DNA from 3 places in the Pseudomonas sp. HN11 genome. Region 2 is predicted to be linked to each of the others. Evidence: riboswitches for the same ligand, from Rfam matches in the RefSeq annotation. Region 2 holds a riboswitch; each other region holds the start of a gene.

Evidence for each region. Region 2 has a riboswitch for cobalamin ahead of LVW35_RS12010 (CbtB domain-containing protein). Riboswitches for the same ligand answer to the same signal wherever they lie in the genome.
Region 1: another riboswitch for cobalamin. It lies ahead of cobO (cob(I)yrinic acid a,c-diamide adenosyltransferase); the one in region 2 lies ahead of LVW35_RS12010 (CbtB domain-containing protein).
Region 3: another riboswitch for cobalamin. It lies ahead of LVW35_RS19160 (ABC transporter substrate-binding protein); the one in region 2 lies ahead of LVW35_RS12010 (CbtB domain-containing protein).

Annotation. Positions count from the first base shown of each region.
Region 1 is NZ_CP089985.1:4,549,747-4,559,403, reverse strand. Features, by position in the region: gene LVW35_RS20740 (DUF2066 domain-containing protein) at 1-176, shown strand, start outside; gene LVW35_RS20735 (AI-2E family transporter) at 209-1,282, shown strand; gene hda (DnaA regulatory inactivator Hda) at 1,486-2,190, shown strand; gene LVW35_RS20725 (C40 family peptidase) at 2,404-3,033, shown strand; gene LVW35_RS20720 (C40 family peptidase) at 3,178-3,717, shown strand; cobalamin riboswitch at 3,815-4,061, shown strand; gene cobO (cob(I)yrinic acid a,c-diamide adenosyltransferase) at 4,142-4,753, shown strand; gene LVW35_RS20710 (cobyrinate a,c-diamide synthase) at 4,750-6,057, shown strand; gene bluB (5,6-dimethylbenzimidazole synthase) at 6,054-6,704, shown strand; gene cbiB (adenosylcobinamide-phosphate synthase CbiB) at 6,701-7,609, shown strand; gene cobD (threonine-phosphate decarboxylase CobD) at 7,602-8,591, shown strand; gene LVW35_RS20690 (cobyric acid synthase) at 8,588-9,657, shown strand, end outside.
Region 2 is NZ_CP089985.1:2,640,175-2,649,831, forward strand. Features, by position in the region: gene LVW35_RS11985 (acyltransferase family protein) at 1-990, shown strand, start outside; gene nfuA (Fe-S biogenesis protein NfuA) at 1,050-1,634, shown strand; gene cobM (precorrin-4 C(11)-methyltransferase) at 1,698-2,444, opposite strand; gene LVW35_RS12000 (cobalamin biosynthesis protein) at 2,515-2,907, opposite strand; gene LVW35_RS12005 (CbtA family protein) at 2,904-3,608, opposite strand; gene LVW35_RS12010 (CbtB domain-containing protein) at 3,620-3,805, opposite strand; cobalamin riboswitch at 3,902-4,106, opposite strand; cobalamin riboswitch at 4,254-4,453, shown strand; gene cobW (cobalamin biosynthesis protein CobW) at 4,546-5,607, shown strand; gene cobN (cobaltochelatase subunit CobN) at 5,611-9,372, shown strand; gene LVW35_RS12025 (ATP-binding protein) at 9,372-9,657, shown strand, end outside.
Region 3 is NZ_CP089985.1:4,216,160-4,225,816, reverse strand. Features, by position in the region: gene tspO (tryptophan-rich sensory protein TspO) at 1-313, shown strand, start outside; gene LVW35_RS19190 (alpha/beta hydrolase) at 313-1,257, shown strand; gene LVW35_RS19185 (GNAT family N-acetyltransferase) at 1,293-1,757, shown strand; gene LVW35_RS19180 (hypothetical protein) at 1,815-2,039, shown strand; gene LVW35_RS19175 (GNAT family N-acetyltransferase) at 2,036-2,533, shown strand; gene LVW35_RS19170 (ABC transporter ATP-binding protein) at 2,562-3,326, opposite strand; gene LVW35_RS19165 (FecCD family ABC transporter permease) at 3,323-4,327, opposite strand; gene LVW35_RS19160 (ABC transporter substrate-binding protein) at 4,324-5,334, opposite strand; cobalamin riboswitch at 5,437-5,631, opposite strand; gene LVW35_RS19155 (DNA/RNA non-specific endonuclease) at 5,668-6,594, opposite strand; gene LVW35_RS19150 (M4 family metallopeptidase) at 6,723-7,787, shown strand; gene LVW35_RS19145 (protealysin inhibitor emfourin) at 7,802-8,107, shown strand; gene LVW35_RS19140 (aldehyde dehydrogenase family protein) at 8,137-9,519, opposite strand; gene ptrR (putrescine utilization regulator PtrR) at 9,623-9,657, shown strand, end outside.

The DNA.
Region 1 (9,657 bases), 1.9 Mb from region 2:
GCAATCGCATCGTATACCGCGTCAACGGCAGTGCCGATCAGTTGCGTACTCAATTGAGCCTGGCCAAGTTGCAGGAGATTCCTGCGGGTGAGGCGCCGGTCCAGCAACCCATGGCAGACGGCACTCAGCCGGCGGTTGCGCCTGAGCCCCAGGCGCAATTGCGTTTTCGTTGGTAGAAGTTTTCTTCTTTATATAGATGGAGTGGTTTATGGCGGATACGCGTCGTTGGGTGTGGCTTGGCGGGATTGTCCTGCTGTGCGTTTTTGTGTTCCTGCTGCATTCGATCCTGACGCCGTTCCTGGTTGCGTTGCTGCTGGCCTACCTGTTCGATCCGGTGGTGGATCGCCTGGAGAAGGCCGGACTGTCGCGGACCTGGGGCGTGGTGGCGGTGTTCGCCCTGTTTACCCTGATCATCACGGCGTTGGTGCTGGTGCTGGTGCCGATGCTGGCCAAGCAACTGTTCCGTTTGTATGAGCTGGCGCCGCAGATGCTCGATTGGCTGCAGCATACGGCCATGCCATGGGCCCAGGCCAAGTTGGGGCTGGCGGATGGTTTCTGGAAGTTCGACAAGGTCAAGGCCGCGATCAGCGATCACATGGGCCAGACCACCGATATCGTCGGGGTTATCCTCAGCCAGGCGACCGCCTCCAGCCTGGCGCTGATCGGTTGGTTGACCAACCTGGTGCTGATTCCAGTGGTGGCGTTCTACCTGCTGCGCGACTGGGACATCATGATGGCCAAGATCCGCAGCCTGCTGCCACGCAATCGCGAAGAGCGCATCGTGTCGCTGGCCGAGGAGTGTCATGAGGTACTTGGTGCCTTCGTGCGCGGGCAATTGCTGGTGATGTTGGCCCTGGGGGTCATCTATGCGGCCGGCTTGATGGCAATCGGCCTGGAGCTGGGTCTGTTGATCGGTCTGATCGCCGGCCTCGCCGCAATCGTGCCTTACATGGGTTTTGTGATTGGTATCGGCGCGGCCTTGGTGGCGGGGTTGTTTCAGTTTGGCGGCGACCTGTACCCGATGCTGGGGATCGTGGCGGTGTTTATGGTTGGCCAAGCCCTGGAAGGCATGGTGCTGACGCCGTTGCTGGTAGGAGACCGGATTGGCCTGCACCCAGTGGCCGTGATCTTTGCGATTTTGGCGGGCGGTGAGCTGTTCGGATTTACCGGTATCCTGTTGGCACTGCCGGTGGCGGCGGTGATCATGGTGCTGGTGCGCCATGTGCACGATTTGTATAAGGATTCGGATGTGTACACGGGGGTTGAAGACCCCGATCTGTAATCGCTCTGCAACAAACCCGGCCCAGGCCGGGTTTGTTGTTTCTGGAGCAGGGGCGTCAACCAATCTGCGTAAATCCAACAAGTTAACGCAAACCTTTGATTTTGCTTGGGGTCAGTTGCATTGTGCGCCCGGCGTCACGGGTATAAACTTTGCAAACTTTACACAGAGGCCACTAGCGGTTCGTTTGGAGCCGTTCAGTCAGCATGAAACCGATTCAGCTGCCCTTGGGTGTGCGTCTGCGTGACGACGCCACCTTTATCAACTACTACCCAGGCGCCAATGCCGCTGCACTCGGCTATGTCGAGCGACTCTGCGAAGCCGACGCCGGGTGGACCGAAAGCCTGATCTATCTGTGGGGCAAGCACGGCGTAGGGCGTACCCACCTGTTGCAGGCCGCGTGTCTGCGTTTCGAGCAGATGGGTGAGCCGGCGGTTTACCTGCCCCTGGCTGAGTTGATGGACCGTGGTATCAGCATCTTCGACCATCTTGAGCAGTACGAGCTGGTGTGCCTGGACGATCTGCAAGCGATCGCCGGCAAGGCGGAGTGGGAAGAGGCGTTGTTTCACCTGTTCAACCGCTTGCGTGACAGTGGCCGGCGCCTGCTGATCGCTGCGTCTACCTCGCCGCGGGAATTGCCGATCAAGCTGGCCGACCTCAAGTCGCGGATGACCTTGGCGTTGATTTTCCAGATGCGCCCGCTCTCCGACGAAGACAAATTGCGAGCCCTGCAACTGCGCGCATCCCGTCGTGGCCTGCACCTCACCGACGAAGTGGGGCATTTCATTCTCACTCGTGGCACCCGCAGCATGAGCGCGTTGTTCGATTTGCTCGAACAGCTTGATCAGGCCTCTTTGCAGGCCCAGCGCAAGCTGACTATTCCCTTCCTGAAAGAAACCCTCGGCTGGTAGCCAACCCACTGTTTTCGCGGCTTCTGGAAATTCCCGGGCGCCAGAAAACCTGCGTTTGAGCCGATGTGGCCACGCAAAAGGCAGGTACGGGGTGTTAAGGGCTTAGATGTCATAGTCCAAACAAGAAGTCACAAAGATCACGATTGAATTTGCAAATCGATGTGATAGAGGGCATAGTCTCGTCTTCTTTACATATCAGCCACGGTCGTGCCCATGCTAAATCGCTTCGCACCCCTCGTGCCCCTCGCACTCGTTACCCTGTTGTTTGGTTGCGCCTCCCACCCTCAGCAGGTGGCAGAACAGCAAAAACCACAGGTTCAAAATCAGGCAAAGTTCGTTGCCGCACAGTCTGCTTCTGTTTATGAAGAAGAGCTGGCAACTGAAAAAGAACTGACCAACTTCTCCGGTAACAAGCCTTACCAGCTTCCCGTTCTGGCCGACAGCATCCTTGAACGTGGCATGTCCCTGATCGGTACCCGTTACCGTTTCGGCGGCACCTCTGAAGCCGGTTTCGACTGCAGCGGTTTCATCGGCTACCTGTTTCGTGAAGAGGCTGGCATGAACCTGCCACGCTCCACCCGCGAAATGATCAACGTGAATGCACCGTTGGTCGCGCGCAACAACCTCAAGCCCGGTGATCTGCTTTTCTTCAGTACGGCGGGTCGTGGTCGTGTGAGCCATGCCGGTATCTACCTGGGCGATAACCAGTTTATCCACTCCAGCAGCCGTCGCAGTGGCGGTGTTCGGGTCGACAACCTGGGCGACAGCTACTGGAGCAAAACCTTCATTGAAGCCAAGCGCGCACTCGCCATGGCCCCGACGACGGTTACCGCGAGCAAGTAAACTTAAAGTGATACTTGAAGTTTGACGTGTAAGCGCTAGAATCCCTGGACATTGTTGTAATCCGTTCGCGCGAGCTTTGCTTGCGCGTTCTGGTTTTCAGCGTTCGGCAGCGAAAGCCGCATCCAGACCAGGATTGTTCTGCCCATGTCGACCTCGGCCCGCCTGATCCTCATTCTTTGCGCCGCGCTGCTCAGCGCCTGCGCAAGTCGACCACCGCCGCCCGCGCCTGTCGCGGTGAAGCCCAAGCCGGTGTTCACCTACTCTACCCAGAATTTTTCGCCAGCGGCCGAAGACGTGCTCTTTCGCGCGTTGGGCCTGGTCGGCACGCCTTACCGATGGGGCGGCAACACGCCAGACTCCGGGTTTGATTGCAGCGGCCTGATCGGGTTTGTCTTCCGCGATGCCGCCGGGATTTCCCTACCGCGTACCACCCGCGAGCTGATCGTAATGCGCGCGCAGGATGTCAGCGAGCAGAACCTGCAGACCGGCGACCTGCTGTTCTTCGCCACCGGTGGCGGTTCCCAGGTCAGCCACGCGGGGATCTACGTAGGTGAAGGGCGTTTTGTGCACGCGCCACAAACCGGCGGTACGGTGAAGTTGGATACGCTGTCCAAAGCGTATTGGCAGAATGCTTACCTGAGCGCCAAGCGCGTGTTGCCGGGCAACCTGGCACGAAATCCGTAAGAAGCAGCGGCAAGTTTCAAGTTTCAAGCCGCAAGGGGAGTGATGCCTGCTTGCGGCTATCTGCTTGAGGCTTGCAGCTCGCCCCTCAACCCACTACCCTTCGCCGCTTGTTCCAGGTGCTCTGTGACCCACGGGTCGACAGAGTGAAACAGGGAAGCCGGTGAGTGAGCGCACTTCTACACAGTGCCGCCGCGATTCCGGCGCTGCCCCCGCAACGGTAAATGAGTCAAGACGCTGCCTTTTGCCACTGTATCGCCTGCGATATGGGAAGGCGCAGCGTTGGCCTGCCTTCAGCCAGCACGTCACTCATGAGCCCGGAGACCGGCCTGCAACATCCAACAGCATCACGGTGGGCGATGCTTGGCTGTCTGTGTTTTCTTTTTTCCTGCCCGCCGTTTTTGTCCAGCCCCAACGGAGAGCTGCCATGACCGATTCCCCCGACCGCGACGAACGCCACTTGGCGCGCATGTTGCGCAAAAAAGCCGTGATCGACGAACGCATCGCTAATTCCCCTAACGAATGCGGCTTGCTGCTGGTGCTGACCGGTAACGGCAAGGGCAAGAGCAGTTCCGCGTTCGGCATGCTGGCCCGGGCCATGGGCCACGGTATGCAGTGCGGCGTAGTGCAATTCATCAAGGGGCGCAACAGCACCGGCGAAGAGTTGTTCTTCCGCCGCTTCCCCGAACAAGTGCGTTTCCATGTGATGGGCGAAGGCTTTACCTGGGAAACCCAGGACCGCCAGCGCGACATCGCCGCCGCCGAAGCCGCTTGGGCGGTGTCCCGCGAACTGCTGCAGGACCCGGCCATCGGCCTGGTGGTGCTGGACGAACTGAACATCGCCCTCAAGCACGGCTACCTCGACTTGGACCAGGTCCTCAGCGACCTGCAAGCCCGCCCGCCGATGCAACACGTGGTGGTCACCGGTCGTGGCGCCAAACCCGAGTTGATTGAAATGGGCGACACCGTCACCGAAATGGGCATGCTCAAGCACGCGTTCCAGGCCGGTATCAAGGCACAGAAGGGCGTCGAACTTTGAATCAGCCCCGTCATTGCCCGGCCGTCTTGATCGCCGCACCGGCGTCCGGCCAGGGCAAAACCACGGTCACCGCCGCGCTCGCCCGTTTGCACCGCAACCTGGGACGCAAGGTGCGCGTATTCAAATGCGGCCCGGACTTTCTCGACCCGATGATCCACGAGCGCGCCAGCGGTGCGCCGGTATATCAATTGGACATGTGGATGGTGGGCGAGCAGGAAAGCCGTCGCTTGCTGTGGGAAGCGGCGGGGGAGGCTGACCTGATCCTCATCGAAGGCGTGATGGGCCTGTTCGACGGTACGCCGTCCAGCGCCGACCTGGCGCGACACTTCGGCGTGCCGGTGCTGGGCGTGATCGACGGCACGGCCATGGCCCAGACCTTTGGCGCATTGGCCCTGGGTTTGGCGCGTTATCAACCGGATTTGCCGTTCGCCGGCGTACTGGCCAACCGCGTCGGCACTCTGCGCCATGCGCAATTGCTGGAAGGCAGCCTCACCGAAGGCTTGCGTTGGTACGGCGCATTATCCCGCGAGACCGGTATCGAATTGCCCAGCCGTCACCTGGGCCTGGTACAGGCCAGCGAACTGAATGACCTTGATGTGCGCCTGGACGCCGCCGCCCAAGCGTTGGGCAGCAGTTGTGAAGTGGCCTTGCCGCCGCCGGTGACCTTTGCCGCGCCGCAAGTGGTCGAGGCCCAGCCCTTGCTCAACGGCGTGCGCATCGCCGTGGCCCGCGATGAAGCCTTCGCGTTCACCTATGGCGCCAGCCTCGACCTGTTGCGGGCGATGGGTGCCGAGCTGAAGTTTTTCTCGCCGATCCATGATCGCCAATTGCCTGACGCCGACAGCCTCTATCTGCCCGGCGGTTATCCGGAACTGCACCACCAGGCGTTGTCGGAAAATACCCCGATGCTCGACGCCATCCGTGCCCATCACGCGGCCGGCAAACCCTTGCTCGCCGAATGCGGCGGCATGCTCTACCTGCTCGACTCGCTGACCGATGTCAACGGCGCCCGCGCCGAACTGGTGGGCCTGTTGCGGGGTGATGCGGTGATGCAAAAGAAACTTGCGGCCTTGGCACTGCAAAATGTCGAACTACCCGAAGGCACACTGCGCGGCCATACCTATCACCACTCCCTGACCACCACCGAATGGCAGCCGATCGCCCGTGGCCTTAGCCCCAATGGCGGACGCGGTGCCGAGGCGGTTTATCGGCAGGGGCGGATGACGGCGTCCTACGTGCACTTCTATTTCCCATCGAATCCCCAGGCGGTGGCCGCGTTGTTCGCGCCCGATCCAGCATTATGAGCGACAACGCCTTCCCCCAGTCTGACCGTGACGCGGTCTACCGTGCCATCGCCGAACGCCGTGACATGCGCCACTTCAGCGGCGGCACTGTCGCCCCCGAACTACTGCACCGTCTACTCCAGGCCGCGCACCAGGCCCCCAGCGTCGGCCTGATGCAACCTTGGCGTTTTATCCGCATCAGCGACCGCTCGTTGCGTGGGCAGATTCAACAACTGGTGGAAGAAGAACGCGTACGCACCGCCGAAGCCCTGGGTGAGCGCTCCGATGAATTCATGAAGCTCAAGGTCGAGGGTATCCACGACTGCGCCGAAGTGCTGGTGGCGGCGTTGATGGATGATCGCGAGCGCCATATCTTCGGCCGGCGCACCTTGCCGGAAATGGACATGGCCTCGCTGTCCTGTGCTATCCAGAATCTATGGCTGGCAGCCCGTGTCGAAGGCCTGGGCATGGGGTGGGTCTCGCTGTTCGACCCCCTGGCGCTCGCCGATCTGCTGGGTTTGCCTGCGGGGGCGAAACCCTTGGCCGTACTGTGTCTGGGACCGGTAGCCGAGTTCTACCCGGCACCGATGTTGCAGCTAGAAGGCTGGGCCGAGCCACGGCCGCTGAATGACATGTTGTACGAGAATGTGTGGGGAGTGAGTCAATGAGTGTGGCCTTGCTGTGTGTCGCTGCCGTCGCGCTGGATGCGCTGCTGGGCGAACCCAGGCGCTGGCATCCGCTGGTGGCGTTCGGCAATTTCGCCGGGCGTATCGAACAACGTTTCAACACCGGTGGCCGCGGCTGGCGCAGCCATGGCGTCACCGCTTGGTTTATCGCTGTAGTACCGTTGACGCTGCTGGCCACGGCGTTGTCGTGGGCGCCTTATATCGGTTGGGTTCTTGAGATCCTGGCCTTGTATTGCGCCCTCGGCATGCGCAGTCTCGGCGAGCATGTGATCCCAGTGGCCCAAGCGTTGCGCAGCGATGACCTGGAGGAAGCCCGCAAGCGCGTGAGCTACCTGGTGAGCCGTCAGACCAGTGAGCTGGACCGCACTGAAGTCGCCCGCGCCGCCACCGAATCGGTGCTGGAAAACGGCAGCGACGCGGTGTTCGCCGCGATTTTCTGGTTTGTGGTCGCCGGTGTTCCGGGCGTGGTGTTATACCGCCTGAGCAATACCCTCGATGCCATGTGGGGCTACCGCAACGAACGCTTCGAACGTTTCGGCTGGGCCGCAGCAAAAATCGACGATGTGCTCAACTATATTCCTGCACGCTTGGTGGCCTTGACCTACGCCGTACTCGGCAAGACTCGTTTGGCACTCAAATGCTGGCGCACCCAGGGCCCGACCTGGGACAGCCCTAACGCGGGGCCGGTCATGGCCGCCGGTGCCGGTGCTTTGGGCGTCGAGTTGGGTGGCGCTGCGATCTACCACGGTGAAGTGCACCAACGTCCGCAACTGGGTGAAGGCCCGGCGGCGGATGCCGGCTCCATCGACCGGGGCTGGCAACTGGTGCAGCGCGGCGTATGGTTGTGGTTGCTGATCCTATGCGCGGGGGCGCAACTTTATGCTTGAACACGGTGGCCGGCTGCGTAAGGCAGCGATTCAGTACGGGATAGCCGAAGCCGACTGGCTCGACCTGTCCAGCGGCCTCGCGCCGTGGCCGTGGCCGATCCCCGACATCCCGCTGCGGGCCTGGGCGCGCTTACCGGAAACTGACGACGGTCTTGAGCAGGCCGCCAGCGAATATTACGGCGCTGCCCACCTATTGCCGGTGCCCGGTTCCCAGGCGGCGATCCAGTTGCTGCCGCGCCTGCGCCGCTCCGGCAAGGTCGGCGTGCTGTCACCGTGCTACGCCGAGCACGCCGAAGCCTGGCGCCGCGCCGGTTACGTGGTGCGCGAAGTGCAGGAGCAGGAAGTCGACTTCTTTCTTGATGGCCTCGATGTGCTGGTGGTGGTCAACCCCAACAATCCCACCGGGCTGAGCCTGAACCCGCAACGCTTGCTGGACTGGCACTCGCGGCTGGCCCAGCGCGGCGGTTGGCTGGTAGTGGACGAAGCCTTCATGGATGTCACCCCTCAACTGAGCCTGGCGAGCCAGGCGCATCAGGTCGGTCTGATTGTGTTGCGCTCATTCGGTAAATTTTTCGGCTTGGCCGGTGTGCGGTTAGGCTTTGTGTTGGCCGAGCGCAAGCTGCTCAAGTTGCTGGCTGAGCAGGTAGGCCCTTGGGCGGTCAGTGGGCCGACGCGGGTGCTCGGCCAAGCCTGCTTGCGTGACACCGCCGGGCATGCGCGGCAACGTACTCGGTGTATCGAGGCCGGCCAGCGGTTGTTCGCCGCTCTTGAGCGTCACGGCTTTCAGCCCCAGGGCGGCTGCGCGTTGTTTCAATGGCTGATCACGCCCCACGCTGAACATATGCATGAGTTCATGGCCCAGCGCGGCATCCTGCTGCGCCTGTTTGTCCACGACAGCAGCCTGCGTTTCGGTCTGCCCGACACCGAGGCCGACTGGCTAAGGCTGGACGAAGCCCTGGTCGCCTATAAGGAAGCGACATGAGTACGCTGATGGTGCAAGGCACCACCTCCGACGCCGGCAAAAGTACCTTGGTGACGGCGCTGTGTCGCTGGCTGGTCCGCCAGGGCGTGGCGGTGGCGCCGTTCAAGCCGCAGAACATGGCGCTCAACAGCGCCGTGACTGCTGAAGGCGGCGAAATCGGCCGCGCCCAGGCCGTGCAGGCCCAGGCCGCTAATCTGGCGCCGCACACGGACATGAACCCGGTGCTGCTCAAACCCAACAGCGACACCGGTTCCCAAGTGATCATCCATGGCCGCGCAGTGACCAGCATGAACGCGGTGGCTTATCACGACTTCAAGGCCATCGCGATGCAGGCGGTGCTGGCCTCCCATGCCCGATTGAGCCAGGCCTACCCAGTGGTGATGGTGGAAGGCGCGGGCTCCCCGGCGGAGATCAACCTGCGCGCCAATGACATCGCCAACATGGGCTTCGCTGAAGCGGTGGATTGCCCGGTTTTGCTGATCGCCGATATCAATCGCGGCGGGGTGTTTGCCCATCTGGTCGGCACCCTGGAACTGCTGTCGCCCACGGAGCAGGCGCGGGTCAAAGGCTTCATCATCAACCGTTTTCGCGGCGACATTGCGCTGTTGCAGCCCGGCCTGGACTGGCTGGAAGCGCGCACCGACAAACCGGTGGTGGGCGTGTTGCCCTACGTGATGGACCTGCACCTGGAAGCCGAAGACGGCATCGACAGGCGCCAGATCGGCAAGGCGGCCCAGGTACTCAACGTGGTGGTGCCGGTGTTGCCGCGCATCAGCAACCACACGGATTTTGACCCACTGCGCCTGCATCCTCAGGTGGATCTGCAATTCATCGGGCCAGGCCAGCCGATCCCGGCCGCCGACTTGATCATCCTCCCTGGTTCGAAAAGCGTGCGCAGCGACCTGGCTTTTCTGCGCGCCAACGGCTGGGACACCGCCGTGGCCCGGCACTTGCGCTACGGTGGCAAAGTGCTTGGTATTTGCGGCGGCCTGCAGATGCTCGGCGAGCAGGTGCATGACCCGTTGGGCCTGGAAGGGCCTGCCGGTTCAAGCGACGGCCTTGGGTT
Region 2 (9,657 bases):
GCGGCATGGATGGTAGTGGGTGTGCACTTCATGCAGTTGTTTTTCGACTTTGAGGCACACAATGCGCTGGAGTATCTGCTGGCCGATAAAGGCGGTATCGGCGTGGATATTTTCTTCGTCATCAGTGGGTTTGTGATCTTCCTCGCGACCGCGGACAAGGCGCTGACCCCTTGGCGTTTCATGCTCATGCGCGTGGCAAGGATCGTCCCAGCGTATTGGTTCTATACCTTGCTCATGGTGCTTCTGGTGGCGACTGTGCCTTCGATGTTTCCCTATGAGCATCTGGAGCCGAGTTACGTGCTCATGTCGCTGCTGTTCATCGCAGCCCCGAGCGAACCGGGCGTGGAGGTCTATCCGCTGCTGGGTGTCGGGTGGACCCTGAATTTCGAAATGCTGTTCTACGTGCTGTTTTCCTTTGCTTTGTCAGTGCGCGCATCGTATCGGCTGTGGGTAGTGGCAACGTTGCTGTATCTGGCGTGCTACATCGGCCCCACCCTTGGTTTGGCCAGCGGGTTCTACAGCAACGGCATCGTCTTGGAGTTTCTGATGGGCATCGTGATCGGCATGCTCTATCGCCGTGGCTTGTGTCGGACCAAACCCTGGCTGCCGTTGTTGGGTATTGTCGGTGCGTCAATGGCGGTTTATCACGGGGCTGATTTACCGCGTGCGTTGGAGTGGGGTATTCCCAGCGCGATATCGGTCATCAGTTGTGTGGCGCTGGAACCTTACTTTAAGGGCTCGCGGTTTCTGAAAATGCTCGGTGATTGTTCCTATTCTGTGTATTTGATCCATGTGCCGGTACTCGCCGCTGGGCAGCTTATTGCCAAACGCATGGGAATAGACCCCTATGCCATGTTGCTTGTGTGCGTCGTAGTGACGGCGCTGGGCGCTTATGGGAGCTACCACTGGCTGGAGAAACGCCCTTATCGCGTGCTGAAGCACTGGTTCGGCGTCGATGATCGGGGGATTATTTCCCGACAAAAATACTAGGACTTTGTACCTCTGTAATGATTTGGCGTAAACTGCCGGCAAGCCTGTGAGGAGTTTCCATGACTGCCATAACCATTACCGACGCCGCCCACGATTACCTGGCTGACCTGCTGTCCAAGCAGAACACCCCGGGTATCGGCATCCGCGTCTTTATCACCCAGCCTGGCACCCAATACGCCGAGACTTGCATTGCCTACTGCAAGCCTGGTGAAGAGAAGCCTGAAGACACCGCCCTGGGGCTGAAAAGCTTCACCGCGTATATCGATGCCTTCAGCGAAGCGTTCCTCGACGACGCGGTGGTCGATTACGCCACCGACCGTATGGGCGGCCAATTGACCATCAAGGCGCCAAACGCCAAGGTGCCGAACGTCAACGCCGACAGCCCGGTGAACGAGCGCATCAACTACTACCTGCAAACCGAGATCAACCCAGGCCTGGCCAGCCATGGTGGCCAGGTCAGCCTGATCGACGTGGTCGACGATGGCATTGCGGTGTTGAAGTTCGGCGGCGGCTGCCAAGGCTGCGGCCAGGCGGACGTGACCCTGCGCGAAGGCATCGAGCGCACCTTGCTGGAACGCATTCCAGAGCTCAAGGGTGTACGTGACGTGACCGACCACACGCAGAAAGAAAACGCCTACTACTGAGTAAGGCGTTCACTGCGAACGAAAAAACGGCGCCCCGTGAGCGCCGTTTTTTTATGCCCTGTTTCAAGGGCGGTAAAGATGGGCATGCCCCGCCCGGTACAGCGACGACTCACTGAAGCTGTCGCTGGCCAACACCCGGCCCACCACAATCAACGCCGTGCGTCGAAAGCCCTTGGCCGCCACTTTCTCGGCAATATCACTTAAGTTTCCCACCGCCCAATCCTGATCCGGCCAGGTTGCCCGGTGCACCACGGCAATCGGGCAATCCGCGCCGTAGTGAGGCAGCAGTTCAGCGACGATCTTGTCCAGATGATTGACCCCCAGGTGAATCGCCATGGTGGTGCCATGTCGGGCCAGGCAGTCGAAAGCCTCACCGGCGGGCATGCTGGTCTTATCGGCATAGCGGGTCAGGATCACGCTCTGGGCGATGTCCGGCAGGGTCAGCTCGGTTTCCAGCAGCGCCGCGCAGGCGGCCACGGCGGTGACTCCAGGGATGATCTGGAAGGGGATGCCCAATTCCCGCAGGTGGCGGATCTGTTCGCCAATGGCGCCATACAGGCTGGGGTCGCCGGAATGGACGCGCGCCACATCCTGGCCTTTGGCATCGGCGGCCTTGATCAGATCAATGATCTGTTCCAAGTGCAGTTCGGCGCTGTTGACCACCGTTTCCGCCTGATGACCTTCAAGTACAGCTGCCGGCACCAGCGAGCCGGCATAGATGATCACCGGGCAACTACGGATCAGCCGCTGGCCTTTGACGGTGATCAATTCCGGGTCGCCGGGACCTGCGCCGATGAAGTAGACGGTCATGGGATAATCCTGGTGAAAAACGCGTGAGCATGAAAGTTGCTCATGATCGAGAGGAGCGATTATCGGGTTTTCAACCCGCGCATGCCAAGGCAAAGGTGGCGTGGGCGGTTTTTTTGCGGGTGATCAACAGGCGGGCGGGGGCATTGGCAAGCTGTTCAGCAAGGGCCAGTGCGGCGCTTTCAGCGATGCCGTAGCAACCGGTATGGGCAAAAGCGATGTCGGATTTATGGCTCAGCCGGTCTGTGTAAACCGCCAGGCGTTCCACGCTGAAGCACTGTAATGGCAGTTTCAAAAGCGCGGCAACCGCCAGTAATCCTGGTTCATCCCGCTTGCGGTCGATACTCGCCAGTGCGGTGATTTGGCTGCGCTCGATACCGCCCTCGGCGAGGGCGGTATCAATCAGGGCCAGCAAGGCGTGACTGTTACAGCCCCGCTGGCAACCCAGGCCAACCACTAACGTCATACCGAGTATTGATCGTCGCGGTTACGACGGAACAGCCAGGCGCTGATCAGGCCCAGGGCCAGCCAAAACGCCACGTTGGTCAGCTGCGACGCGATCTTGAATTGCGCTTCCAGGGCCTCCGGGGCCAGCATCGAGTGCACTTCCGGCTGTGGTGCGCCGATCACGTGCGGCACTACCAGAATCGCCACTCCCAGGGCCTTCAACAACCAGTTGCGTCCGAATGCGATCAGCGCGATACCGACGGCGGTCGAGGCGGCGGTGCCAATCCACCAGATTTGGCGTTGCGCGAGGTCAGCGGCGGCTGTGCCTGGCAGTTCGGGCGGCAGGCCCATCGTCGGCGCCAGCACGAAGGTTGCGTAACCGGCCAGGCCCCACAGCAGGCCTTGGGCAGTGCGGGTTGGCGCACGCAAGGTGTACAGACCGGCGAGCATCAGTGCAAAACCTACAGCGACTACCAGGTTGCCGCCCGTGGTCGACAGCACGCGCTGCCAGCCATCCTCCGGCTCCCAGGCTTCGGCATCATGGGTATGAGCCGCGGTGCCGGCAGCGTGCTCATGCACCACTTGGGTGGCAGCCGGGGCCTTTTCAAAGGTTTCCGCCTGCAGAATCAGCGGGGCGACCCATAAGCTTTGCAGCAGTGTCAGCAGCAGGGCAGCCAATAGACCGGTGAAGCCTGCGGTTTGCGCAATACGCTTGATCATGTCGGCAGGTCTCAGTGGCACGGGAACGCGGCGCTGTGGCGGGTATCGTGAGCAGCGTTGTGCACCGCCTCGATGTGCGAGAAACCGGCGAAGTACACCAGGCATGCGCCCAGGATTGACGCGCCGATGGCGGCGGTCAGGCGTTGGCTCAGGGTGGCGGTGCTGGCGGTGTGCGAGGTGCTGCTGATGATCGACATGGCGCGTCCCTTTCAGGTGTCAGGGTGAAACGAGCGCATGAAAACCCCGCGAGCCGGGCACGCAGGGTTTGAACAGCGCCCGCCCACCGCGGGTTTGTTATCTGATTTTTTCGGGCCGGTCTCCGGGCTTGCGAGGGGCATTGCGCCTATTAAGCATCGCCTTCCCATGCCTTGGAGGCACAGTGGATCTGACACTTCGCTCGCTTACCGTTGCGGGGGCAGCACCGGACTGGTCATATCGCTATGACGCACCGGTTTCCCGTTTCACCCTGTGAGGGGCACCCGAAACAAGATGTGTAGGAGAGCATGGGGGCGGGAGGGGAGTCAATTGGGTTGTTGGGGGCATATCCGTTGTTTAGGTAAGGGCGGAACCAATACCCGCCATCACCCAAATAACGGATATGTACACCAACCCAAACCCCATCATTGACCATCCCCCAAGCACTGCGTAGCCTTGCACCCTCGAGGTTCTTCAGCCCAGGCCGAAGCTAAGAAGGGAACGCGGTCCAAGCCGCGGCTGCCCCCGCAACTGTAAAGGGTTCAGCTGACTGCCACGCCACTGCCGACAAGGCGGGAAGGCGCAGTCAGCGCCGGTCGCAAGACCTGCAAGCCCCAAGCCAGGAGACCTGCCTCGCAACCGATTTTAAATTCAACCGGGCGGGGTGATCCGGTGACGAAATCCGCTGCTGCGCGCCGTCGCAGGGCCTATCGTCCCGTATGCCCGCCCCAAAGGGCATCCGATGAAAACACTGGCCAAACTCCCCGTCACCATCGTCACCGGCTTCCTGGGCTCGGGCAAAACCACCTTGCTGCGCCACATGCTCGACAACGCCCAGGGCCGTCGCATCGCGGTGATCGTCAATGAATTTGGCGAGCTGGGCATTGACGGTGAAATCCTCAAGCAGTGCTCCATCGGTTGCACCGAAGAAGAAGCCAACGGCCGCGTCTATGAACTGGCCAACGGCTGCCTGTGCTGCACCGTGCAGGAAGAATTCTTCCCGGTGATGCGCGAATTGGTTGCCCGTCGCGGCGACCTCGACCATATCCTCATCGAAACCTCAGGCCTGGCCTTGCCAAAGCCGTTGGTTCAAGCTTTCCAATGGCCGGAAATCCGTAGCGCCTGCACCGTTGACGCGGTGATCACCGTGGTCGACAGCCCGGCCGTGGCCGCCGGCACCTTTGCTGCGTTCCCGGATCAAGTGGATGCCCAGCGCAAGCTCGACCCGAACCTGGACCACGAGTCGCCGCTGCACGAGTTGTTCGCCGATCAACTGGCCAGCGCGGACCTGGTGATCCTCAATAAATCCGACCTGATCAGCCCTGAAGACTTGGCCCGGGTGCGCCTGGAAGTTGCCGAAGAACTGCCGCCAGCGGTGAAAATCATCGAAGCCAGCAGCGGTCGCCTGCCACTGGACGTGTTGATTGGCCTGGGCGCCGGCTCCGAAGAACATATCGACGATCGCCACAGCCATCACGATCATCATCACGAAGGTGAAGACGATCATGACCACGACGCCTTCGATTCCATCTCCATCGACCTGCCGCAAGCCGACGAGTCGCTGCTGCTCGACGCCCTGACCCAACTGGTGGTGCAACACGGCATCCTGCGCGTCAAAGGTTTCGCCGCGATCCCGAACAAGCCGATGCGTCTGTTGATCCAGGGTGTGGGCACGCGTTTCGACAAGCATTTCGACCGTGCCTGGGGCGCAGATGAGGCGCGGATCACGCGCCTGGTGCTGATCGGACAGGACCTCGACGCGGCGGGCCTCGAAGCGCAACTGCGCGCCGCCCTCAGCGTTTAACCCATGCACCTGCTCAGGACCCAGCCCGGTGGTTTCGTCTCGGACGACAATATTGCCGACCTTGGCCAAACCCCCGCTGACCTGGTGATCCTGTGCAGCGGCGATTCCAGCCTGGCGCTGCTGGCGGAAGCTGCGCAGCAGTTACCCGAGGATTACCCCAGTTTCCGTTTGGCCAACCCGATGCAGGTGCAGAACCATGCGTCGGTGGACCTGTATGTCGATGAAGTGCTGCGCCACGCCAAGGTCATTCTGATCTCGCTGCATGGCGGCATCGGTTATTGGCGTTATGGCATCGAGCGGCTGGTGGAATTGGCCGAGCGGGGCGTCCAACTGATCCTGGTGCCGGGCGATGATCGCCCGGACCCGGAACTCAGCGCACTGAGCACCGTCGGCGCCGACGCGCGTGATCGCCTCTGGCATTTCCTGCGCCAGGGCGGCCTGGCGAATGCCTTGGATTTTTATCGCTGTCTGGCCAGTGGCTACCTGGGCCGCGACTATGTCTGGGAAGAGCCGCAAAACCTGCCGCGCACGGCGATTTATCATCCGCGCCACGCCAACGCCCGCCTGAATGATTGGCAGGCCGACTGGAATGCCGAGTGGCCGGTGGCGGCGGTGCTGTTCTACCGCTCCCATTTGCAGGCGGCCAATACCGGTTTTATCGATGTGTTCTGCCAGCGCTTGCAGGCGGCGGGCCTCAACCCGTTGCCGATGGCGGTGGCCAGTCTGAAAGAGCCCGCCTGCCTGGCGGTGGTCGAGGACCTGCTGGATGAGGTGGGTGCGGCGGTGATCCTCAACACCACCGGTTTCGCCCAGTCGAGCCCTGAGGCGCCGCATTTGCGGCCGTTTCGCCGCAATATCCCGGTGATCCAGGCGATCTGCGCCCAGGACAACCAGCCCGGCTGGGAGGCCAGTGAGCAAGGCCTCGGCCCCCGCGACTTGGCGATGCACATTGCCTTGCCGGAGTTGGACGGGCGCATTATCAGCCGTCCGATCAGTTTCAAGGACCTGGCCTGGCGCAGCGAGCGCAGCCAGTCGGATGTGGTGTGCTATCGAGCGGCGCCGGAACGCATGGATTTTGTCGCTGAGCTGGCGTGGCGTTGGGTCGAGCTGGCGCGGGTGCCAAATGCCGACAAACGCATCGCGCTGATCCTCGCCAACTATCCGACCCGCGATGGGCGTATCGGCAATGGTGTCGGCCTGGATACGCCGGCGGCGGCGCTGAATATCCTGCGTGCGTTGCACGCCGAAGGTTATCCAGTGCCGGATGCACTCCCGGAAAGCGGCACGGCGCTGATCCACGATTTGCTCGGCGGCGTCACCAATGACCTGGACAGCCTCGACCTGCGCCCTTGCCATCAAAGCCTGAGTCTGGATGACTACGAGGCGATGTTCAGCCGCTTGCCCGAGGCCAATCGCCAAGCCGTGCTGGAACGCTGGGGCACGCCCCATAACGATCCAATGTGCCGCGACGGTCGCATGATGATCGCCGGCCTGCGCCTTGGCCTGATGTTTGTCGGTATTCAGCCGGCACGGGGTTACCAAGTAGACGCCAGCGCCGTTTACCACGACCCGGACCTGGTGCCGCCCCACGGTTACCTGGCGTTCTATTTCTGGCTGCGCCACACCTACGGCGCCCACGGCGTGATCCATGTGGGCAAGCACGGCAACCTTGAATGGTTGCCGGGCAAGGGCGTCGGGTTGTCGGAGAACTGCTGGCCCGATGCGCTGCTGGGGCCGCTGCCGAATATCTACCCATTCATCGTCAACGATCCGGGCGAGGGCGCCCAGGCCAAACGACGCACTCAGGCGGTGATCATCGATCACCTGATGCCGCCGCTGACCCGTGCCGAAACCTACGGCCCGCTGCGTAACCTTGAGCTGCTGGCGGACGAGTATTACGAAGCGCAACTGCTGGACCCGCGTCGCGCCCTGGAACTGCAAAAAGACATCCTCAAGCTGGTGCGCGAAACCCGCATCGACCAGGAGCTCGAGCTGGAGAGCGACGCCGATGCCGCCGTGTGGCTACCGCGCCTGGACACTTACTTGTGCGACTTGAAGGAGTCGCAGATCCGCGACGGCTTGCATATCTTTGGCGAGTCACCCGCAGGCCGCTTGCGCATCGACACCTTGCTGGCCTTGCTGCGCATCCCGCGCGGTGACGGCCGTGGCCCGCAATCGAGCCTGTTGCGGGTGCTGGCCAAGGCGTTCGAGTTGGGCTTCGATCCGTTGGACTGCGCCTTGGCCGAACCCTGGACCGGGCGTCGACCGTTGGTATTGCAAAAGATCGATCCGCAGTTGTGGCGCACTGCTGGCGATACCCGCGAACGCCTGGAACTGTATGCCGCACGGCTGATCGAGCAAGCCCTGGAAGGGCCGCTTGAGCAGTTGGAAGAACCGGGCTGGGAGGATGTGAAGGCGGTCATCGAAAGCCTGCGTATCGTAGTTGCACCGCGTCTGGATGCTTGTGGGCCGGCGGAAATGCGGGGGTTGCTGGATGCCCTCGGCGGCCGTTTTGTGCCGGCGGGCCCCAGTGGCGCGCCGAGTCGCGGGCGTTTGGATGTGCTGCCAACGGGGCGCAACTTCTTCACCGTCGACGTACGCAACCTGCCGACCACCACGGCCTGGCGCATCGGTTTCCAATCCGCCAACCTGATTCTTGAGCGGCATTTACAGGACCACGGCGACCACCTGCGCCAGCTCGGTCTGTCGGTGTGGGGCACCGCCACCATGCGCACCGGCGGCGACGATATCGCCCAGGCCATGGCACTGATGGGCGTGCGCCCGGTGTGGGCGACCGGCAGCCAGCGGGTGGATGATTTCGAGATCCTGCCGATCAGCCTGTTGGATCGCCCGCGCGTAGACGTGACCTTGCGTGTGTCGGGCTTTTTCCGCGATGCCTTCGCCAATTTGATCCGCCTGTTCGACGCCGCGGTGCAGGCCGTGGCGGCGCTGAATGAGCCGGACGACATGAACCCTCTGGCCGCCAAGGTGCGCAATGAGCGCGAGGCGTTGCTAAAGTCCGGTCTGGACGAAGAGGCCGCCGCGAAACAAGCCGGTTGGCGCATCTTTGGCGCTAAACCCGGCGCCTATGGGGCGGGTGTGCAGGGCGCCATCGACGGGCGTCTGTGGCAAAGCCGCGAAGACCTGGCCGAGGTTTACTTGAACTGGGGCGGTTATGCGTATGGTGGTTCCGACGAAGGCACCGCCGCCCGCGAACAATTTGCCCAGCGCCTGAGCCAAGTGCAGGCGGTGCTGCAGAACCAGGACAATCGTGAGCACGACCTGCTCGACTCCAACGACTACTACCAATTCCAGGGTGGCATGCTTGCCGCCGTGGAAACCCTGAGCGGCGACAAGGCCGCCAGCTATCATGGTGACCACAGCCAGCCGGACCTGCCGAAGATCCGTACGCTGAAGGGCGAGCTGAACCGGGTGATCCGTTCCCGCGCCGCCAACCCCAAGTGGATCGAAGGCGTGAAGCGCCATGGCTATAAAGGTGCGTTTGAAATGGCGGCGACCGTGGACAATGTGTTCGCCTTCGACGCCACCACGGCGCTGATTGACGATCACCAATACGCATTGTTGGCCGACGCCTACCTGCTCGACCCCGACACCCGCGCCTTTGTGCAACAGCACAACCCCGATGCGCTGCGCGACATGACCGAGCGCATGCTCGAAGCGCAACAACGTGGCATGTGGCAGGAGCCGGGGGCTTACCGTGAGGCGTTGGAAAACCTGTTGCTGGATATAGAAGAAGACAGCTGATGACTGATATTCCGCATTTCCCGCTGTCCGCCGTAGTCGGCGCCGACGACCTGAAACTGGCGTTGTGCCTGACCGCCATCGACCCGAAGATCGGCGGTGTGCTGATCGAAGGCCCGCGCGGCATGGCCAAGTCGACTTTAGCGCGTGGTTTGGCGGACGTGCTGGCCAGCGGTCAGTTAGTGACCTTGCCCTTGGGCGCCACTGAAGAGCGTCTTGTCGGCACGCTGGACCTGGATGCTGCCTTGGGCGAGGGCCGCGCGCAGTTTTCCCCCGGCGTATTGGCCA
Region 3 (9,657 bases), 1.6 Mb from region 2:
GGCGTGGACGATCATCTACCTGTTGCTGGCCTGGGCCGGTTATCGCCTCAGCCTTATCCCAGGCAGCCAAAGGGTGCTGGCCTTGTGGGCGGCACAGATTGCGTTGAACACGCTGTGGACGCCGGTGTTCTTCGGTGCCCATCGCATTCTCGCCGGGATGGTGATTATCACGATGCTGTGGGTCACGGTGGCGGCGATGGTGGTGTTGGCGGTGCGTCTGGATCTGATCACTGGCTTGATTCTGTTCCCCTACCTGGCGTGGTTGTGTGTGGCGGCGGCGTTGAACTTCTCGATCCTGCGGAACAACCGCTGATGGCTGTCAACGCGTGGCCTGCCAGTGAGCCGGAACTGGCCGAGATGCGTCGCTTCAATCAAAAGCTTGCCTGGCTGCCGCGCTTCAAGATCCGCAATCGGATCACGCCGCGTTTGATCCAGGCGCTGTTGCGGGTCAGTCAAAAGATCAAGCAATCCCCTGTGGCTGAAACCCGCTGCGTCGACACCGTCCCCTTGCGCATCCTGCGCCCAAGCGGCAAGCCCAAGGGCGTGGTGTTGGACATCCATGGCGGTGGCTGGGTGATCGGCAATGCACAGATGGATGACGACCTCAACCTGGGTATGGTCAATGCCTGTGACGTGACGGTGGTGTCGGTGGATTATCGGCTGGCGGTCGACACGCCGGTCCAAGGGCTGATGGACGACTGCCTGGCGGCGGCGCGCTGGCTGCTCACCACCGATGAGTTTGCCGACCTGTCGGTGTTTGTTGTCGGTGAATCGGCCGGTGGGCATCTGGCGGCGGCCACCTTGCTGGCGCTGAAGCAATGGCCAGCGCTGCTCCAGCGGGTGAGCGGGGCGGTATTGTATTACGGCGTCTACGACTTGGCCGGCACACCCAGCGTTCGCGCGGCGGGGCCGGACACGTTGCTGCTGGACGGGCCGGGCATGGTCGAGGCGCTGCGTATGCTCACGCCGGGCTTGAGCGATGACGAACGTCGGCAGCCACCGTTGTCACCGCTGTATGGCGACTTCGAAGGCTTACCCCCGGCGCTGATGTTCGTGGGTGAGCTTGATCCGTTGAAGGATGACACGCGGTTGATCGCGCAGCGGTGGCCGGGAGCTGAAGCGCATTTGTTGCCGGAGGCGGCTCATGGGTTTATTCATTTTCCGGTGGCGATGAGGGCGAATGTGCTTGCCTACAGCCGCAAGTGGATAAACCAGCGAGTCGATTGGGAAGTACTCAATCTTCCAGCGTCCGAGTAATCTCGCGCTTTTCAATACAACCCCCAGGAAAAAATGTGCCTGTTAACGCATTGATCTTACGCCCGGCGATTGTCACCGACCTCCCGGCCATCTACCGAGGGGAGCTGGCCTATATCCAGCAATGGGAACCCGCCCACGAAGCCGGATGGCGCTCGCATGTGGAGCACAACCTCGCGCTGTGGGTGGACAATTTTGAGCGGTTGACGGTCGCAATGCTGGACGGTCAATTCGTCGGTTACTCGTTATGGAAACCCGAGGACAGTTTCGCCGAGCTTTACACGATCAATGTCCGCGAAGCTTACCGGCGCAAGGGGATTGGGCGGGCGTTACTGGACGCCTACGTAGTTGCGGCGCAGGGGAGTGACTGCACCCACCTGAGTTTGAGCGTGCGCCCCGACAACCCAGCCCGACTGATGTATGAACGTGGAGGGTTTATCAACGTGGGGACAGGCGCCCATGGCTATCTTCGCTATGAGCGCGCAAATGGAAAGGGAACTTAAAACTTGATCAACTGGTCAGGTTGAACAGTTGCTCCTCTCCAAACAAGGACTCCCCTCATGCGCGAATACACCCTCAACTACTTGTTCAACGATGAACCCCGCACCCATGTGTTCGAACTCAAGCAAGCCCATCTACCCGTGCATGAAGCAGCGTTGCATTTGCTGCAGCTGCATTTTGGCGACGCCGAGAATGGCTTGATCCTGCCCCCAGCGGATGCGAGCCCGGATGAAATTCTGGAGCAGGCGCAGGTGGTGGGGATTACGCAGATAGTCGTTGCATGAGTTCAAGCCCGATCATTCAGGCGGTCACGGCGGCGGATATCCCTGAGGTAGTGAGATTCGTGCTGCACGCCCGTGCCGAGCTTTTCCCCAAGCTCAGCGCGACGGGGGTGCCGGTGGACCTGGCGCAGTTCGAGGCGATCTATCTGCAGGGCGATGGGCAATTTCTGCTTGCCCGCGATGAGGGCCAGATTGTCGCTGCCATCGGCTATCTGCCCTATGACGGGCGCTTCCCGCAGTTGAATTACCAGGGCCGCAAGACGGTGGAGGTGGTGCGTTTGTTTGTGCTGCCGACGTTTCGCCGCTTTGGCTTGGCGGGCGAATTGTACCGTGCGCTGGAGGCGATGGCGCGGGCAGACGGAGTTGAGGTGATGTACCTGCACACCCACCCGTTTTTGCCGGGAGCGATTGATTTTTGGGCTAGGCAGGGTTTTGAGGTGGTGGACGTGGACGCGGACCCTGTGTGGCAGACCACGCATATGCAGCGTTTCCTGTAGATCTTCGTGGCAAGCCCGCTCGCCACAATTAGATCGGGCGCAACCGCAATATCTGCGCCCCGTCGAACGGGTCGGTGAGGTAATGCGCCTGCACCCCAAAGGTTTCCTGTAACCGCTGCGGTGTGAGGACCTCCAGTGGTTTGCCCAGGGCGACCAGGCGACCACGATCCAGCACTGCCAGCCGATCACAGGTCAACGCCTGATTCAGGTCATGCAGGGCAATCAAGGTAGTCACGGGCAACGCTTGCACACCCTTCAAAATGCCAAGTTGATGCTGGATATCCAAATGATTGGTCGGCTCATCCAGCAACAGAATCTGCGGCCTTTGCGCCAACGCCCGGGCGATGTGCACGCGTTGGCGCTCACCCCCGGAGAGGCTGCGCCAGGCGCGGTGGCTCAGGTGGGCGGCGTCAACGTCGTGCAGGGCCTGATTGACGATGGCGTCGTCTTCGCTCGACCACGGGCTCAGCGCTGACAGCCACGGTGTACGGCCCAGCGCCACGGCGTCGAACACGCGGATGGCGTCGTCGGTGTCGGCCTGCTGTTCCACCACGGCCAGTTGTTGTGCGACAGCGCGGCGCGACAATTTGCACAGGCGTTGGCCGCCCAGCAACACGTCGCCGGACGCCGGTGTACACAGGCCGGCGAGCAGCTTGAGCAAGGTGGACTTGCCGGAGCCGTTCGGCCCGATAATTCCCAGGGTTTCACCCTGCTGAACGTCCAGGTGAATATCGCGCAGCAACTCGACCTCGCGTACCTTGAAGCCTAATCCCGTGCAGCTCAGTACCGTCAACGCGCATTCCTCCGGCCAATGAGGATCAGCGCAAACACCGGCGCGCCGACCAGCGCCGTGACCACGCCAACCGGAATCACCTGGCCCTTGATCAGCGTGCGCGACAGTACATCCGCCGCAATCAGGAACAACGCGCCGCCCAATGCACTGGCCGGCAGCAAGCGCGAATGCCCTGTGCCGAGCAGCAGGCGCACGGCGTGGGGAATCACCAACCCCACAAAACCGATGGAGCCGACAATCGACACCATCACCGCCGTCACCAGCGCCGCGCAGCCGACTAACATAAACTGCACCCGGCGCACCGGAATACCCAAGGATGCTGCCGAGTCGCTGCCAAAGGTAAACGCATCCAGCGCACGACGATGCCACAGGCACACTGCCAACCCCAAGACCGCCACCGGCACCGCAAGCCACACCGAAGGCCAGCGCACGCCGCTGAGGTTACCCAGCAGCCAGAACATGATGCCGCGCGCCTGTTCGGAGCTGGCGGATTTGGTGATCAGGAACGCGGTGAGCGCATTGAACAGCTGTGACCCGGCAATCCCCGCAAGGATGATCTGGCCGGTGCCGCTGGAAGAGCCGCTGGCGCGTGCCAGCAGGATCACCAGGGCAAACGCGGCCATGGCGCCGACAAACGCGCCGGCCGACAACGAAATCAACCCGCCGCCCACGCCCATCAACGCCACCAGCACCGCGCCGGTCGAGGCACCGGCGCTGATGCCGAGCAAGTACGGATCGGCCAATGGGTTGCGCAACAGCGATTGCAGGATCACCCCGCACGTTGCCAGCCCGGCGCCACACGCAGCGGCGACCAGGGCGCGGGTGAGGCGGTAGTTCCATACCACGCCTTCGTCGATGGGATCGAGCACATAACCGGCGGCCCACAGTTTGTTGGCCAGCACCTGGAGCACGATCTGCGGCGAAATAGCGGTTTCACCGATGGCCACGCCTGCCAGTACAGCGGCCAAAAGCAGGGCCAGGGCGAGTAGGGTGCGAGTCATTTTGGCAGGTCGTAGCCGTCGATGGCGGCCGCCAGTTGTGCAAGGCCGTCAAACGTGCGAATGCTTGCCTGCAACGCCATGGCATCCAAGATGATGATGCGGTTGTTCTTTACCGCGTCCATGTTGCGCGTGACCGGGTCGCTGCGCAAAAAGGCCAGTTTCTTTTCATGGTCGTCGGCCGGGTAGCGGCGACGGTCCATGCGCGCGATTACCAGAAAGGTCGGGTTGGCCTTGGCGAGGGTTTCCCAGCCGACGGCGGGCCACTCTTCATCGGACTGCACCACGTTGTGCAGGCCGAGGGTCTCCAGCATTAATTCCGGAACGCCCTTGTGGCCGGCCACGTAAGGGTCGCTGGCCATTTCCGAACTGGAGAACCACACCAGCGCGCTGGCTTGCTTGAGGCCTTTGCTCTGCACAGTGGCGACGGACTTGGCCAAGCGCGCCTTGAGTTCGTCATTCAGTTGTTGGCCGCGCGCCTGTACATCGAAAATCTCGGCCAGTTGGCTGATGCTTTTATAAATGGTGTTGATGCGGAACGGCTCCAGCCGCGTGCCGTCGGCGCCCACCAGGTTGTCCTTGCCTTCGCAGTCGGAGGGCAGCAGGTAGGTGGGGATTTTAAGTTCATGGAATTGTTCGCGGGTGCCGACCACGCCCTGGGGGCCGACCACCCATTCCAACTCGGCGGCCACCAGTTGCGGGCGCTTGGCGATCACCGCCTCGAAGCTCGGCTCGTTGTTGGCCAGGCGTTCGATGCTGTCGTTCTGCGCTTTGTACTGTGGCAGTACGCTGTTGAACCACAGCGAGGTGCCGACCACTTTGTCGCCCACGCCCAGGGCATACAGCATCTCGGTGGCGGCCTGGCCGATGGTCACGCTGCGGGCCGGGGCTTGCTCAAAGGTGAGGCGGCTGCCGCAGTTTTCCACGGTCAGCGGGTAGTGAGTGGGCGCGGCCTGGGCCAGGGCGCAGAAGCCCAGGCCGGTGAGCAGGGCGGTAACGCGTGGCAGCATGGGGCAATCTCCGAGTGAACCGTGTGTGTCATTCGGAAATTCACCCTTGAGCGCTGCGATAGAGACAGGCAAGAATGTCCTTCCCGGACACCCCGCCGGTTGGTAGTTGAGCATGGGCCGGCAGGTCTCCTGACTGATGCGTCGTCGCCAGGCTCCGGCCTTCCCGGACAAGGTCCAGTGGCATCAAGGAGCAGGCTCAGCACCTACAGTTGCGGGGGCAGTTCCGATTGGCGCGGGGGTACCGCGCTTCGGATTCCCTATTAGTCCCGTTTGGGAACCGGCGCGGTATGGTAGTTGATTAGGGCGGGGCGATATAGCCCGAGGCACGCCCGCTCAGAGACGAATGTCCTCAGGACCTTGTATCAGCGCTTCAATCCGCGTGCCGGTGGCGCGTTCTTCGTTGCTGAAACCGTCGTAGTCGGCCAGGTTGGCGAAGCGGATGCCGGTCAGGCGCTCAATCTGGATCACGCTGCGCTGGTAGGTCCTGAGTTGGCCGAACACCAGGTCGAGTTGGCCCAGTTCGCGGCTCTGGTCAATCATGTAGGCACTGGCCGAAGGCTTGCCGTCGTCGCCGAGGTAGGCGACGACTTTCCAGAAGGCCTTGGGGATCTGCACGCCTCGATATACCCGGTCGTCGTCGGCGAACACCGGGCCGGTAAATACCGTGGCGCGGGCTTTCCAGCGTTGGGTGTTGTCGAGAATGTAGTCTTCGAGCTCCAGCCAGGTCTTCTGGTTGAAGCCACTCATCTGCGGCGAGCAGTTGGTGAAATGAAAGGTGTCGAGGTTGGCGGTTTGTGCCGAGTCGCCCCAGTTGGGGTCTTGGCGGCGGACCAGATGGCCGCGATCCAAGCCATTGCTGGCATACAGCGCTTCACCCACCTGCGCATCGACGGGCAGGCGGCCGTCATAGGCCCAGGTATCGTTGCTGCGGATGATGTCCACGTGCTGTCCGCCGTCGATGTTGACGCCCACATACAGCGCAAGCCTTTTGGCGCGTGACATCGTTATCGAGAAGTGCGTGTAGTCCAGGCGCTTCTGTGCATCATCGGCCAAGGTCTCTTCAACCGTGGGCCAGGGCACCCCGAAGCTGCCGAGAAAGTCCTCGGCGTAGCCGCTTCGGTCCTTCAAGTCTTTGGCCGGGGTAACACGGGGTTTCGCGGCTCGCGCTTCCAGCAATGTGGGACTCGGTGCGATCAACGGGCGCAGATCGGCGAGCCTTGGGCGGTACGAAAGGTCGATTTTGGCTTTACGTGCGGGCATCGGTCAGTCCTCCTTGGATAAACACGACTGCAACATAGGTTAATGACAATTGATGACACGCGTTAACCCCACGGGGCTATCCTGAATCGATTACCCGGACGTTGTCATTTGCCAAATGGAGCCAGCCAATGTGTGTTCGCCAGCAGCATCGCAATCCGATTTTCTGCCTGATCCCACCCTATATGCTCGACCAGATCGCGCGCAACGGTAATAAAGCGCAACGGGATGTCGCATTGCGCACCCGCGCCAAGGACAGCACGTTCCGCTCACTGCGCCTGGTCGCGGTGCCCGCCAAAGGGCCGGCACATATGGCCCTGGCCGTGGGGGCCGACAAGCGCCGCTCGATCTACACCGCCGAGGGCTCCGACAGCCTGCCGGGTACGCTGGTGCGTGGCGAGGGGCAGCCCGCCAGTGGTGATGCGGCGGTGGACGAGGCCTACGATGGCTTGGGCGCCACGTTCGATTTTTTCGACCAGGTCTTTGATCGCAACTCCATCGACGACGCGGGCATGGCGCTGGATGCCACGGTGCATTTTGGCCAGAACTATAACAATGCGTTCTGGAACTCGGCACAGATGGTGTTCGGCGACGGGGACGCGCAGTTGTTCAACCGCTTTACGGTGGCCCTCGACGTGATCGGCCATGAGTTGGCCCACGGCGTCACCGAGGATGAGGCCAAGCTGATGTATTTCAACCAGTCCGGGGCGTTGAACGAGTCGCTGTCGGACGTGTTCGGCTCGCTGATCAAGCAATATGCCTTGAAGCAAAGCGTGCAAGACGCTGATTGGCTGATCGGCAAAGGGCTGTTCACCAAGAAGATCAAAGGCACCGCCCTGCGTTCGATGAAAGCCCCCGGCACCGCGTTTGACGACGAACTGTTGGGCAAGGACCCCCAGCCCGGGCACATGGATGATTTTGTGCAAACCTACGAGGACAATGGCGGGGTGCATATCAACTCCGGCATTCCCAACCACGCGTTCTACCAGGTGGCGACCAAGCTGGGCGGGTTCGCCTGGGAGCGCGCCGGGCGTATCTGGTATGACGCGCTGCGTGATGCGCGGCTGCGGCCCAACTCGGGGTTCCTGCGTTTTGCGCGCATTACCTACGATGTCGCCGGTCGGCTTTACGGTGCGAACAAGGATGAACAGAAGGCGGTCAAGGACGGTTGGAAGGCGGTCGGCATTTCGGTCTGACGTGAGGAACAGCCATGCAAATTTCGATCAAGGAAAACGGCGGGCCCGGTTATTTTCCGGGTTTGGCCAAGCCACAGACGGTGGAGCTGGAGGCGCTGCCGGAGCAGGACCAGCAGGAGCTGCGGCGGCTTGTCGAGGCTTGCGACTTCTTTCAATTGCCGCAAAGCCATGCACCTGCGCCCGGTAAACCTGGCCAGGTGCATTACACCCTGACGGTGAAGGAGGACGAGCGCGAGCACACTGTTTGCGTGCTCGCGCCGGTGAAGTCCCAGGCGTTGGATGGGTTGGTGCAGTGTGTGCGTCGGCATGTCCGCTGCTGAGACAAACCAGTCACGCCGTCTGGGCCGGCTTACTTGCGGTCCAGCCACACCGTCTGGGCGTTGCAGAATTCCCGCACGCCGAAGTGCGACAACTCACGGCCGAAGCCACTCTTCTTGATCCCGCCAAACGCCACCCGAGGGTCGGAAACGCTGAAGGCGTTGACGAAGATGCCACCGGTTTCCAGCTGATTGGCGATATCCCGTGCTTTCGCCGGGTCGGTGGTGAAGATGCTGGCGGTGAGGCCGAACTCGCTGTCATTCGCCAGGGCCACTGCATGGTCGGCGTCGCGGGCGGTGATGATCGAGGCGACTGGGCCGAACAGTTCCTGTCTGAATGAGGTCATCTGGTCGGTGACGTTGGCCAGTACGGTCGGCGCGTAGTAATTACCGGCGCCGGGTACTTTATTGCCGCCCAGCAGCAGGGTCGCCCCTTCTTCCAGGGTGGCCTGGACTTGGCCGTGCAGCTCGTCGCGAAGGTCGAAGCGGGCCATCGGGCCGATGTAGGTGGTGGTCGCGGTCGGATCGCCCATGACCATGGCGCGGCTGGCCTCCAGGAATTTAGCGGTGAAAGCGTCCACGACACCTTCTTCGATGATCAGGCGCTTGGCCGCAGCGCAGACTTGGCCGCTGTTCTGGAAGCGGCCGATCAGCGCGGCTTGCACGGCGGCGTCGAGATCGGCGTCGTTGAGCACGATGAACGGGTCGGAGCCCCCCAATTCAAGTACGCATTTTTTCAGCGCGGCGCCGGCCTGGGAGCCGATGGCGATACCCGCTCGCACGCTGCCGGTAAGCGTGACGGCGGCGATGCGAGGGTCGGCGATGGCTTTGGACACGCCGTCGTTGGTCACGTTGACCACTTCAAACAGGCCTTCGGCGAACCCGGCCTTCTGGAACGCCTGCTGGATTAGATAAGCGCTGCCCATCACGTTCGGCGCGTGTTTGAGCACGTAGGTGTTACCGGCCAGCATGGTCGGCACGGCGCCGCGCAGCACTTGCCACACCGGGAAGTTCCACGGCATCACGGCGAAGATCGGGCCCAGCGGACGGTATTCGATCCGCGCGCTGCCATTGTCCACCCGTGTCGGTTCCGGGGCGAGCATGGCTGGGCCGTGGGCGGCGTACCATTCGCTGAGTTGCGCGCATTTTTCGATTTCGGCACGGGCCTGGGCGATGGGTTTGCCCATCTCCAGGGTGATCATCTGCGCCATGTCTTCGGCTTGCTCGCGCAGGGCGCTGGCCAGGCTCAGCAGCAACTCGGCGCGCTGGCTGACCGGTTGGCGGCGCCAGGTACGGAAGGCGAGGGTGGAGCGGTCAAGGGCGGCGTCCAGTTGCTGCGCGGTTTCATACGGATAGCTGCCAACCGTTTCGCCGTTGGCCGGGTTGATCGAGAGAGCGTGGGTAGTCGCGTTCATGGCACCGTCCTGCTGAATGAATAAGTTGAGTTCAGCGTACGGGGCTATCTCTTTTCTGGAAACTGAATAATATTAAGCAATACGTTCACGATTGGAGAATGATTTGGACCTGGTGCAGCTGGAAATCTTCAAGGCTGT